Regions from separate parts of the Stenotrophomonas sp. 116085_Sma genome, predicted to be linked through region 2. Evidence: riboswitches for the same ligand, from Rfam matches in the RefSeq annotation. Region 2 holds a riboswitch; the other holds the start of a gene.
What was found. A riboswitch is a leader RNA that binds a small molecule or an ion and turns the genes downstream of it on or off. The one in region 2 is predicted to bind glycine.
Positions count from the first base shown of each region.

Region 1: it holds a riboswitch for glycine, as region 2 does, so the genes downstream of both, gcvP (aminomethyl-transferring glycine dehydrogenase) here and ACZK0Z_RS20060 (trimeric intracellular cation channel family protein) in region 2, are expected to answer to the same signal.

Region 1 covers NZ_CM151057.1:3,651,583-3,656,980, reverse strand. The annotation lists gene gcvP (aminomethyl-transferring glycine dehydrogenase) at 78-2,945, opposite strand; glycine riboswitch at 3,008-3,110, opposite strand; gene ACZK0Z_RS17100 (multidrug effflux MFS transporter) at 3,412-4,638, shown strand; gene ACZK0Z_RS17095 (siderophore-interacting protein) at 4,778-5,398, shown strand, end outside.
Region 2 covers NZ_CM151057.1:4,333,584-4,338,981, reverse strand. The annotation lists gene ACZK0Z_RS20075 (DUF6616 family protein) at 1-305, shown strand, start outside; gene ACZK0Z_RS20070 (hypothetical protein) at 396-653, shown strand; gene ACZK0Z_RS20065 (3-deoxy-7-phosphoheptulonate synthase) at 951-2,024, shown strand; gene ACZK0Z_RS20060 (trimeric intracellular cation channel family protein) at 2,236-2,853, opposite strand; glycine riboswitch at 2,938-3,041, opposite strand; glycine riboswitch at 3,055-3,144, opposite strand; gene ACZK0Z_RS20055 (GIY-YIG nuclease family protein) at 3,185-3,460, shown strand; gene ACZK0Z_RS20050 (nuclear transport factor 2 family protein) at 3,608-4,039, shown strand; gene ACZK0Z_RS20045 (hypothetical protein) at 4,043-4,498, shown strand; gene ACZK0Z_RS20040 (NAD(P)/FAD-dependent oxidoreductase) at 4,627-5,398, opposite strand, start outside.

The DNA of each region.
Region 1 (5,398 bases), 680 kb from region 2:
TGTGGACCTTGGTCCACACACCCTCATGAAAACGGCCCGCTTGCGCGGGCCGTTCTCTTTACCGATGCAGCGAGGAATCAAGCCTCGACTTCATCATCCTTGTAGGCATCGACCGGGATGCAGGCGCACATCACGTTCTTGTCGCCATACACGTTGTCGACGCGGGCCACCGGCGGCCAGTACTTGCTCTGCTTCAGGCTGGCCAGCGGGAAGGCGGCCAGTTCGCGCGGGTAGGCGTGGGTCCACTCGCTGGCGGTCACCGCGGTCGCGGTGTGCGGCGCGTTCTTCAGCGGGTTGTCCTCGCGGTCCAGGCGGCCGTCTTCGATCGCGGTGATTTCCTCGCGGATCTGGATCATCGCGTTGATGAAGCGGTCCAGCTCGTGCAGCGACTCGCTCTCGGTCGGTTCGACCATCAGCGTGCCAGCCACCGGGAAGCTCAGGGTCGGGGCATGGAAGCCGAAGTCGATCAGGCGCTTGGCCACGTCCTCGGCGCCGATGCCGCTGGTCTTCTCCAGCGGACGAACGTCCAGGATGCACTCATGCGCCACCAGGCCGTTGCGGCCGGTGTACAGGGTCTTGAAGTGCGGGGCCAGGCGCTTGGCGATGTAGTTGGCGTTGAGCTGCGCGACCTGTGTGGCCTTGCGCAGGCCTTCACGGCCCATCATCGCGATGTACATCCAGCTGATCGGCAGGATCGATGCACTGCCGAAGCTGGCGGCGCTGACCATGCCGACCGGACCGTTGTCACCCAGCTTGCCCGGCAGGAACGGGGCCAGGTGCTCCTTGACCGCGCACGGGCCGACGCCCGGGCCACCACCGCCGTGCGGGATGCAGAAGGTCTTGTGCAGGTTCAGGTGTGAAACGTCCGAACCCCACTTGCCCGGCTTGGCGACGCCGACCAGGGCGTTCATGTTGGCGCCGTCGGTGTACACCTGGCCGCCGTGCTTGTGGATGATCTCGCAGATCTCGACCACCTCTTCCTCGAACACGCCGTGCGTGGACGGGTAGGTCATCATGATCGCGGCCAGGCGGTCGCTGTACTTCTCGGCGTTGAGGCGGATGTCCTCGACGTCAACGTTGCCGTTGGCGTCGGTCTTGGTCACCACGACCTTCATGCCGCACATCTGCGCCGAAGCCGGGTTGGTGCCATGTGCCGAATCCGGGATCAGGCATATGTCGCGGTGGCCCTCGCCGCGCGAGCGGTGGTAGGCGCGGATCGCCAGCAGGCCGGCGTACTCACCCTGCGCGCCGGAATTCGGTTGCAGGCTGACTGCGTCGTAGCCGGTGCATTCGACCAGCATCGCTTCCAGCGTGTCGATCAGTTCCTTGTAGCCCAGCGCCTGGTCGGCCGGCACCAGCGGGTGGATCTGCGAGAACTCCGGCCAGGTCACCGGAATCATCTCGGCGGTGGCGTTGAGCTTCATGGTGCACGAACCCAGCGGGATCATCGTGCGATCCATCGCCAGGTCCTTGTCGGCCAGCGAACGCAGGTAGCGCAGCAGCTCGTGCTCGCTGTGGTGGGTGTTGAACACCGGGTGGGTCAGGAACGCGGACTGGCGCAGCAGGCCGGCCGGCAGCGCGTCGGCGGTGCTGGCATCCAGCGCGTCGACGTCCAGCGAGGCACCGAACACGGCCGCCACGGCAACGATGTCGGCGCGGGTGGTGGTTTCGTCCAGGCTGATGCCGACCGAGTCGCTGTCGATCGCGCGCAGGTTGTAGCCGGCGGCGCGCGCCTTGGCATGGATCTCATCGGCATGCACGCCGGTGACATGCAGGGTGTCGAAGAAATCGCCACCGACCTGCACGCCGGCATTGCGCAGCGCTGCGGCCAGGATCGAGGCCAGGCGATGGGTGCGGCGGGCAATGCGGGTCAGGCCTTCCGGGCCGTGGTAAACGGCGTACATCGAGGCCATCACCGCCAGCAGCACCTGCGCGGTACAGATGTTGGAAGTCGCCTTCTCGCGGCGGATGTGCTGCTCGCGGGTCTGCAGGGTCAGGCGGTAGGCCGGGTTGCCCTGGGCATCGACCGAAACACCGATCAGGCGGCCCGGCATCGAGCGCTTGTAGGCGTCACGGCAGGCCATGAAGGCGGCGTGCGGGCCACCGAAGCCGAACGGCACGCCGAAACGCTGGCTGTTGCCGACCACGATGTCCGCGCCCCATTCGCCCGGGGCGGCCAGCAGGGTCAGGGCCAGCAGGTCGGTGGCCACGGCCACCAGGCCGCCGCGTGCGTGCACGGCATCGACCAGCGCCTTGTAGTCGCCCACCTGGCCGAAGGTATCCGGATACTGCAGCAGCAGGCCGAAGGCTTCCGCTTCCAGCGCTTCGGCCGGGGTGCCGACGCGCAGCACGATGCCCATGGGCTCGGCGCGGGTACGCAGCAGTTCCAGCGTCTGCGGATGCACGGCGTCGTGCACGAAGAAGGTGTCCGACTTGGACTTGGCCGAACGCTTGGCCAGGGTCATCGCTTCAGCAGCGGCGGTGGCTTCGTCCAGCAGCGAGGCGTTGGCGATTTCCATGCCGGTCAGGTCGGCGCACAGGGTCTGGAAGTTGATCAGCGCTTCCATGCGGCCCTGCGAGATTTCCGCCTGGTACGGGGTGTAGGCGGTGTACCACGCCGGGTTTTCCAGGATGTTGCGCAGGATCACGTTCGGCGTGTGGGTGCCGTAGTAGCCTTGGCCGATGAAGCTGCGCAGCACGGTGTTCTTGTCGGCGATCGCACGGATCTTCGCCAGTGCCTGCACTTCGGTCATCGACTCCGGCAGCGCCAGCGGCGCCGGCGACTTGATCTTGGCCGGCACGATGGCATCGGTCATCGCATCCAGCGACGCGTGGCCGACGACGTCGAGCATCTGCGCGATCTCGGCGTCATTGGGGCCGATGTGGCGCTCGACGAACGCGTTGTGGTGCTCGAGCTCACGCAGGGAAGGGGTGTTCTGGGACATGGCGAAGGATCCGTCAGGAAAGGGCACACGCACGGGCACAAGCCGCCGGTCGGCGGTCTGCGGGGCGCCCCTCTGTCCTTTTGCCTGAGAGTTTAAAAGCGCGGAAAACCGCAGCTTCGTGCCCCTTCGGCGCCGGATCGAACCGGTCTCTCCAGAGTTGTGTTACGGGTGGTATCGGGCCTGAGCGATTACGGGCGTTGCGCCTTCGGCAGCGGTGTTCCGCTTCTCCCACCGTGTTGCCCGCTGATTATAGCCCGTTGCGGGCGCGGCGGCCGCCTCCGCCCCCTGACCGCCGCGCCTGAATGGCCGATGGCCCGGCCGTGCGTTTTGTGCAGTGCTGCATGGCATCAAGCGCAATCCCCACCTATGATGGGCGGATACCCGAATTCATCTGGCGCCGTCCCCGTTGCTGCGGGACCGGCGCCCGCCGTGCTTGCCCCGCATGGCCCTGCCGGACGTTTCCTCCATGACCGCCGCTGTTGCCCCCTCCACCCGCCGCATGGCCCTGCTGCTTGCCGGCCTGGCCATGTTCGGCCCGTTCTCGATCGACACCATCTTCCCGGCGTTCCCGCAGCTGGCCCAGCGCCTGGCGGTGGACGAGGTGGCGGTGCAGCAGACCATCAGCGTGTACCTGCTGTTCTACGGCCTGATGAGCCTGGCGCACGGTCCGCTGTCCGATGCCTGGGGCCGCAAGCGGGTGATCCTGGGCGGCCTGGTGGTGTTCGTCGGCGCCTCGGTCGGCTGTGCGCTGTCCACCGACCTGAGCACGCTGCTGGCGTTCCGCGCGCTGCAGGGCCTGTCGGCAGGTGTCGGCATGATCGTCGGCCGCGCGGTGATCCGCGACCTGTACCACGGCCACGATGCCCAGCGGCTGATGAGCCAGGTGTCGATGCTGTTCGGCATCGCCCCGGCCATCGCACCGATCATCGGTGGCTGGATCCTGCTCAGTGGCGCAGGTTGGCCGCTGATCTTCTGGTTCCTGGTGGTGTTCGCACTGGTCCTGCTGGCGGCCACCGCGCGCTTCCTGCCGGAAACCCATCCGGTCGAGGCGCGGGTGCCGCTGTCGCCGCGCGTGCTGCTGCGTGACTACGTGCGCATCGGCTTCAACCCGCGCTTCCTGCGCCTGGCGCTGGCCGGCAGCATCGGTTTCGGCGGCATCTTCCTGTACATCTCCTCGGCGCCGGTGTTCGTGATGCAGCACCTGCACCTGGGCGAGGGCGGTTTCGCGTGGTTGTTCATCCCCACCATCGGCGGCATGACCACCGGCTCGTTCCTGTCCGGGCGCATGGCCGGGCACACCACGCCCACACGCCAGGTCGCCATCGGTTTCAGCCTGTGCGCGCTGTCGGCGCTGCTGAATGTCGGCTACGTGGCGCTGTCGCCGCAGTTCGTGCTGCCGTGGGCGGTGCTGCCGATCTTCCTGGGCGGCATGGGCATGTCGCTGATCTTCCCCATCCTGGCCCTGGCGGTGCTGGACATGTACCCGCACCAGCGTGGCCTGGCGTCGTCGCTGCAGGCCTTCGTGCAGCTGATGATCAGCACGGTGGTGGCGGGCGTGGTGTCGCCGCTGCTCAGTGCCAGCCCGCTGCACCTGGCGCTGGGGCAGGCCGCGTTCTTCGCTGCCGGCTTCGTGTTCTGGTACTGGGAACACCAGCGTGAACGCGCGGCGCAGGCAGCCTGCACGGACCATTGAGCAGCGCGCAGGGGTAGGGCGGGCCGCGATGCCCGAAAGGCTTGCGGCGAGGAATGACCGGACTAGGCTGGGGACTCCAGCCAGCCGGTGCGTGGATGCACGACAGCCAGCCGATCCGATGTCGTTGCATGAGGTTCCCATGGCTGCGCAGCAGACCTACCGCCTGTTCGAGGTGGCGCTGAAAGAGCGCCGCGTTCTTTCCCCTTCCCTGGACCGCATGGTGTTCACCGGTGCCGACGTGGCGCGGATGAAGACCGAAGGCCCGGACCAGCGCATCAAGGTGTTCTTCCCCTTGCCCGGCCAGGACGTGCCGCAGGTGCCCAGCGGCGAGGACTGGTATCCGCGCTACCGGGCGCTGCCGGACGATCAGCGCCCGCCCATGCGCACCTACACCATCCGCCAGCTGCGTGCCGAGCAGGGCGAGGTCGACGTTGATTTCGTACTGCATGGCGAGACGGGGCCGGCCTCGCGCTGGGCCATCCACGCGCGGCCGGGCGACCGCGTAGTGCTGCTGGCCCCCGATGCCGACTGTGCCGACAGCAGCGAAGGCTGGGAATGGAAACCGCCGGCGGGTGTCGGCCAGGTGCTGCTGGTGGCGGATGAAACCGCGCTGCCGGCAGTGGCTGGCATCCTCGAGGAACTGGCCGCGCTGGCCGATCCGCCACGCACGCTGGCGCTGCTGGAAGTGGCGCAGGCCGGCGACGCGGTGCCGCTGAAGGCGCCGTCCACGGCCGAGCTGGTCTGGTTGCCGCGTGGTCAG
Region 2 (5,398 bases):
CCCCTGCCTGGACTGCGCTCCCGCGTGACCAGCGCACCGCCTTCTTCGCCCGCATCGGCGCCGGCATGCAACAGTTCGATCCGGCCCGCATCACGCCGGTGGCGATGGGCCGCGTGGCCGCGGATGCAGCGCACGGCGGCAGCGAGCAGTTCCATGCTGTCTGGAGATGTGCGAGCCGGGAAGACGCCGATGCCCTGGTGGAAGGCATTGCCGCCACCGGTTGGCATCAGTACTTCGCCACCACCAATGTCGTCGGCGCGGACGATGGGATGGGGCAGCACCTGGCCGATCTGGCTGCCTTGTAGCGGCGCCTTCGGACGCGCATGGCACATGCGCCTGTCACCCGGACGCGGTAAACAGTGCACTGCCCCTGTCCATCCGCACGGAAGTCGATCATGCAGAGCACGCTCCAGGTAACGCTGTACGGCCCGCTTGGCGACACCCCGGCGCTGCAGCTGCCGCAGGTGGAAGGGCCGTCGGTGGCGATCCCGGAACCGCTCCTGCGGCGGCTGGTATCCGACCTTTACACCGCCCGTTCCCTGCTCAATCCCGAGCAGCTGGATGAGGCCCGGCAGGAACTGGGGCGCGTGCTGGAGCGCTGGGCCGACATCCATGAAGGCCTGCTGCTGGACGTGGAAGTGCATGGCAGATGAGCGACTTCGCGTGCCTGGCGCCGCATGGATGGCCCAGGTGCGCGACTCGCTGAACCGCGCCCCCAGTTGCGGATGAAACATTTTGCACTGCGCAGAAGCTGTGCTATCAATAGAACCCATGAACGCAGCCCCCACCAGCTTTTACTGGTATTACTTTCCGAAGCCACTGGCGGAGGAAGGACTGCGCTCACCCTGAAGAAAGCTTCAGACGCATTCCCGAAAGCCGCCAGCGAACCTGGCGGCTTTTTTCATGCCGCCACGCTGGGGACCCCCAACGTTCCGGAGACCTCCCCCCCAATGCCCCCGCACACCGACGACCTGCGTATCCGCACCATCGAACCGCTGACACCGCCTGCCCAGCTGCTGGCGATGCTGCCGTGTGACGATGAAGCCTCCGACACCGTCAGCGCCTCGCGCGCGGCCCTGCACCAGATCCTGCATGGCCGTGACGACCGCCTGGCGGTGGTGGTCGGCCCGTGCTCGATCCACGACCCGCACGCCGCCATCGAATACGCCCAGCGCCTGAAGCCGCTGCGTGACGCACTGGCCGGCGAGCTGGAAATCGTCATGCGCGTGTACTTCGAGAAGCCGCGTACCACGGTGGGCTGGAAGGGCTTGATCAACGATCCGGACCTGGATGGCAGCTTCAGGATCGACAAGGGCCTGCGCATCGCCCGTGGCCTGCTGCGCGACATCAACAAGCTGGGCCTGCCGGCCGGCGTCGAGTTCCTCGACGTGATCTCGCCGCAGTACATTGCCGATCTGGTGGCCTGGGGTGCCATTGGTGCGCGCACCACCGAAAGCCAGGTGCACCGCGAACTGGCCTCGGGACTGTCGTGCCCGGTCGGCTTCAAGAACGGCACCGATGGCAACGTGAAGATCGCCGCCGACGCGGTGGGTGCGGCCTCCAATCCGCATCACTTCCTGTCGGTCACCAAGCAGGGTGGCACCGCCATTGTTTCGACCACCGGCAACCCGGATTGCCACGTGATCCTGCGCGGTGGCAAGCAGCCGAACTACGATGCAGGCAGTGTGGCCGAGGCCTGCCAGGCGCTGGCCAAGGCCAAGCTGCCGACGCGCCTGATGATCGACGCCAGCCATGCCAACAGCCTGAAGAACCCCGAGAACCAGCCGAAGGTGATCGAAGAGATCGCCGTTCAGTTGGAAGACGGCGAACAGCGCATCGTCGGTGTGATGATCGAGAGCCATCTGGTCGGTGGCCGCCAGGAACTGGTGGAAGGCCAGCCGCTGGTCTACGGGCAGAGCATCACCGATGGCTGCATCGACTGGGACACCACCGTGACGGTGCTGGAGCGACTGGCTGCGGCCGTGCGCGCCCGTCGTGAAGTGAAGGTGTCCGAAGCCGCCTGATGGAAGCCGCCTGAGTGCGGCATGTGTGTGGATGGCGGCCAGCGCCTGCGGGGGTGCGGCCGCGATCAGGGTCGGTCGGAGTTGGAGGCCGACCCGTCCGCACCGGCGATGCGCCTGGCGCTGCGTATGTGCGACAGCGCCAGGTACATCGCCGGGGTGGTGCAGGCTTTGACTGGTAGCGCCGGGCCATGCCCGGCGAACACGCCATCGTTCAATGCACCTCGTCGTGATACACGAACTTCGGCATTTCCCAGCGGTAGTGGATCGCCAACAGGCGCAGCGCAAACCCGCCACCGAGGCAACACAGGATCGCGGTGGCGTCGGCCACGCCCCAGTGCAGCAGCAACAGATACGCCGCGCCGGTCAGCAGCGCGATGATCGCGTACAGCTCCTTCTGGAAGATCAGCGGTACTTCGTTGCAGAGGATGTCGCGCAGCACGCCGCCGAACGCACCGGTCAGCATGCCGGCGATCAGCACGATCGGCATCGCATGGCCCGCTTCGCGTGCGATCGAGCAGCCGATCAGGGTGAAGGCGATGAGGCCCAAGCCATCGAGCACGAGGAAGGTACGGCGGAAGTGGTGCATCCAGCGCGCCACCCATGTGGCGATCAGCGCCGCGCACACGGTGAAGCCCAGGTACTCGGGGTGCTTCACCCAACCCAGCGGGTAATGGCCGAGCAGGATGTCGCGCAGCGAACCGCCACCGAGGGCGGTGACGCAGGCGATCATGACCACGCCGAACAGGTCCATGCGGCGGCGGCCGGCGGACAGCGCGCCGGTCATGGCTTCAGCGGAAATGGCGATCAGGTAGATGATGGACAGCAGCATGGGGCAGGCTCCGGGCGCGGTGGGGCCGGCCATGCGCGACTACCGCCACTGCCTGCGCAATGACGGGACGACGATGACCGGTGCCGCTCCCGCTGTCCTTTTGCCTGAGAGTTCAGCGGCGTGGGCCGCGTGCCCCTTCGGCGGATCGTCCCGGGCATGCCCGGTGACCTCTCTCCAGCTCGGCGAGTCGAATGCATGGTTGGTGGGATTCCAGCCCACCGGCCTGAGCGATCATGGGAGCCTGCGCCTTCGGCGGGCGCCAGCGTGGCGCCTCTCTCCTGCATTCGGCCGTCAGTATATCCGCTGCAGTGCAGCACGGCATAATCCCGCCATGGCCCCGTCCCCCCGCCCGTGGTTCCTGTACCTGCTCGAATGCCGCGATGGCAGTTATTACGCCGGCATCAGCACCGATGTGGAGGCGCGATTCGCCGCCCACCAGGCCGGCAAGGGCGCGCGCTACACCCGGGCCCGGCCGCCACTGCGCGTGCTGGCCGTACGCGAATACCCGGACCGTTCCGCCGCCTCGCGCGCCGAGTGGCAGCTCAAGCAGCAGCCGCGCGAACGCAAGCTGGCCTGGCTGCAGGCGCCGGATCCCGCGCTTCTGTAGAGCCGAGCCCGTGCTCGGCTGTTGTTGCTGCTGCTGCCTGATGGTCAAGCCGAGCATGGGCTCGGCTCTACAGTAGATCCACGCCACGCGTGGATGGGCTACCCGGCCCGTGCGATGATCGCCTCGCGCCCAGCGCTGGAGACCCGGATGTCCACGATCGCCCTGCTGTTCGCCCTTTCCGCAGCCATAAGCCCCGCCGCCGACCCGGCCACCATCGAGGCCATCGAAGCCACCTGCCATGACTACGTCGACGGCCAGCTGGAGGCGGACCCACAGCGCGTCGCACGGTCCCTGCACCCGGACCTGGCCAAGCGCGCGGTCCTCGGTGATACACCCGATGAGCGCCTTGGCCTGCGCCGGATGTCGAAGGAAGAGCTGGTCTCACTGACGAAGCAGGGCGCGCTGAAGACCCCGAAGGAGCAATGGGACCGCCGCTGCACGGTGCTGGATGTGACCGGCAGCGCTGCCTCGGTGCGGCTGGAAACACCGTGGTTCGTCGATTACTTCCACATGGGGCGCTTCGGGCAGCGCTGGGTCATCGTCAACGCACTGTGGTACCCGAAGCCGAAGGCGCAGTGACTGATGCGTGCCGCCGGCAAGGCATGGATCTCCGTCGTCGTGCTGGTCGCCGGCATCGCGCTGCTGCCTGGCCTGCTGTACCTGCTCGGGCTGACGCTGGTCGAAGGCCGGCCGCAGCCGGCAGACCGTGTGCCGAGTGGTGTGGCTGCGTGCACCAGTGAACCACGAACGGGATACCAGCCGATGAACCCGTGGCGTTTCATCGCCCAGTTCTTCGACAAGGACGTGATGAAGAAGAAGGTGCCTGAAGTGGAGCGGGAGGCCTTCTGGATTGCCCGACGCCACCTGTGGCGGCAACCGCAGCAAGACATGCTGCGCTGGCATCTCAGCAGCACCGCATTGACGATCTGGATCACCCGGCATTGGAGTACCGCGCAGATTGCCGACACCGCGAGAAAAGAGGATTTCTGCCGGGCATGGTCGAAACGGCGGGTGCCGGGCGGCCCGATGAGGAAGTAGAGCCACGCCATGCGTGGCTGAGCCCCATGCGGCCTGCACAGGCGCTCATCCACGCATGGCGTGGATCTACTGCAAGGGGTCAGAGCCCTTTCCTGCGGAAAGGGATCCGACCCCTGTTGCGTGCAGCCCTACCGCTTCGGCCGCCGGTCGTCGCGGTCATCACCGAAGATGATGCGTGCGCTGCGCTGGTAGCTCCAGTACGCCACCGCCCAGTTCAGCAGCACCACGATGCGGTTGCGGAAGCCGATCAGGAAGAACACGTGCGCGGCCAGCCAGAACCACCAAGCCAGCACACCAGATAACTGCAGCCGGCCCAGGTGCACGATCGCGGCCATGCGGCCGATCGTGGCGAGGTTGCCGTAGTCGGCGTACTTGAACGGACCGGGTTCGGGCTTGCCGTGCAGGCGCGCGCGGATCACCTCGGCCACGTACTTGCCCATCTGCTTGGCCGCGGGCGCCACACCGGGCACCGGCTTGCCATTGGCCTGGTTCAGCGCGGCCAGGTCGCCGGCCACGAACAGCTCCGGGTGACCGGGCAGGGTCAGGTCCGGTTGCACCTGCACGCGTCCGGCGCGGTCCAGCGGCACGTCCAGCGTGCGCGCCAGCGGTGAAGCGGCCACGCCGGCGGCCCACACCACGGTGCGTGCCGGCACGAACTGATCGCCGAGCTTGAAACCCTGGCTGTCGATGTCGCTCACCGGGGTACCCGTCAGCACTTCCACGCCGAGCTTTTCCAGCTGCCGGCGCGCCTTCAGCGAAAGGACTTCCGGGAACGAGGACAGCACGCGCGGACCGGCCTCGACCAGCCGCACCTTGGCGCTGGCCGGATCGATGTGGCGGAATTCATTACGCAGCGTGTGGCGCGCGATTTCGGCCAGCGTGCCGGCCAGCTCGACGCCG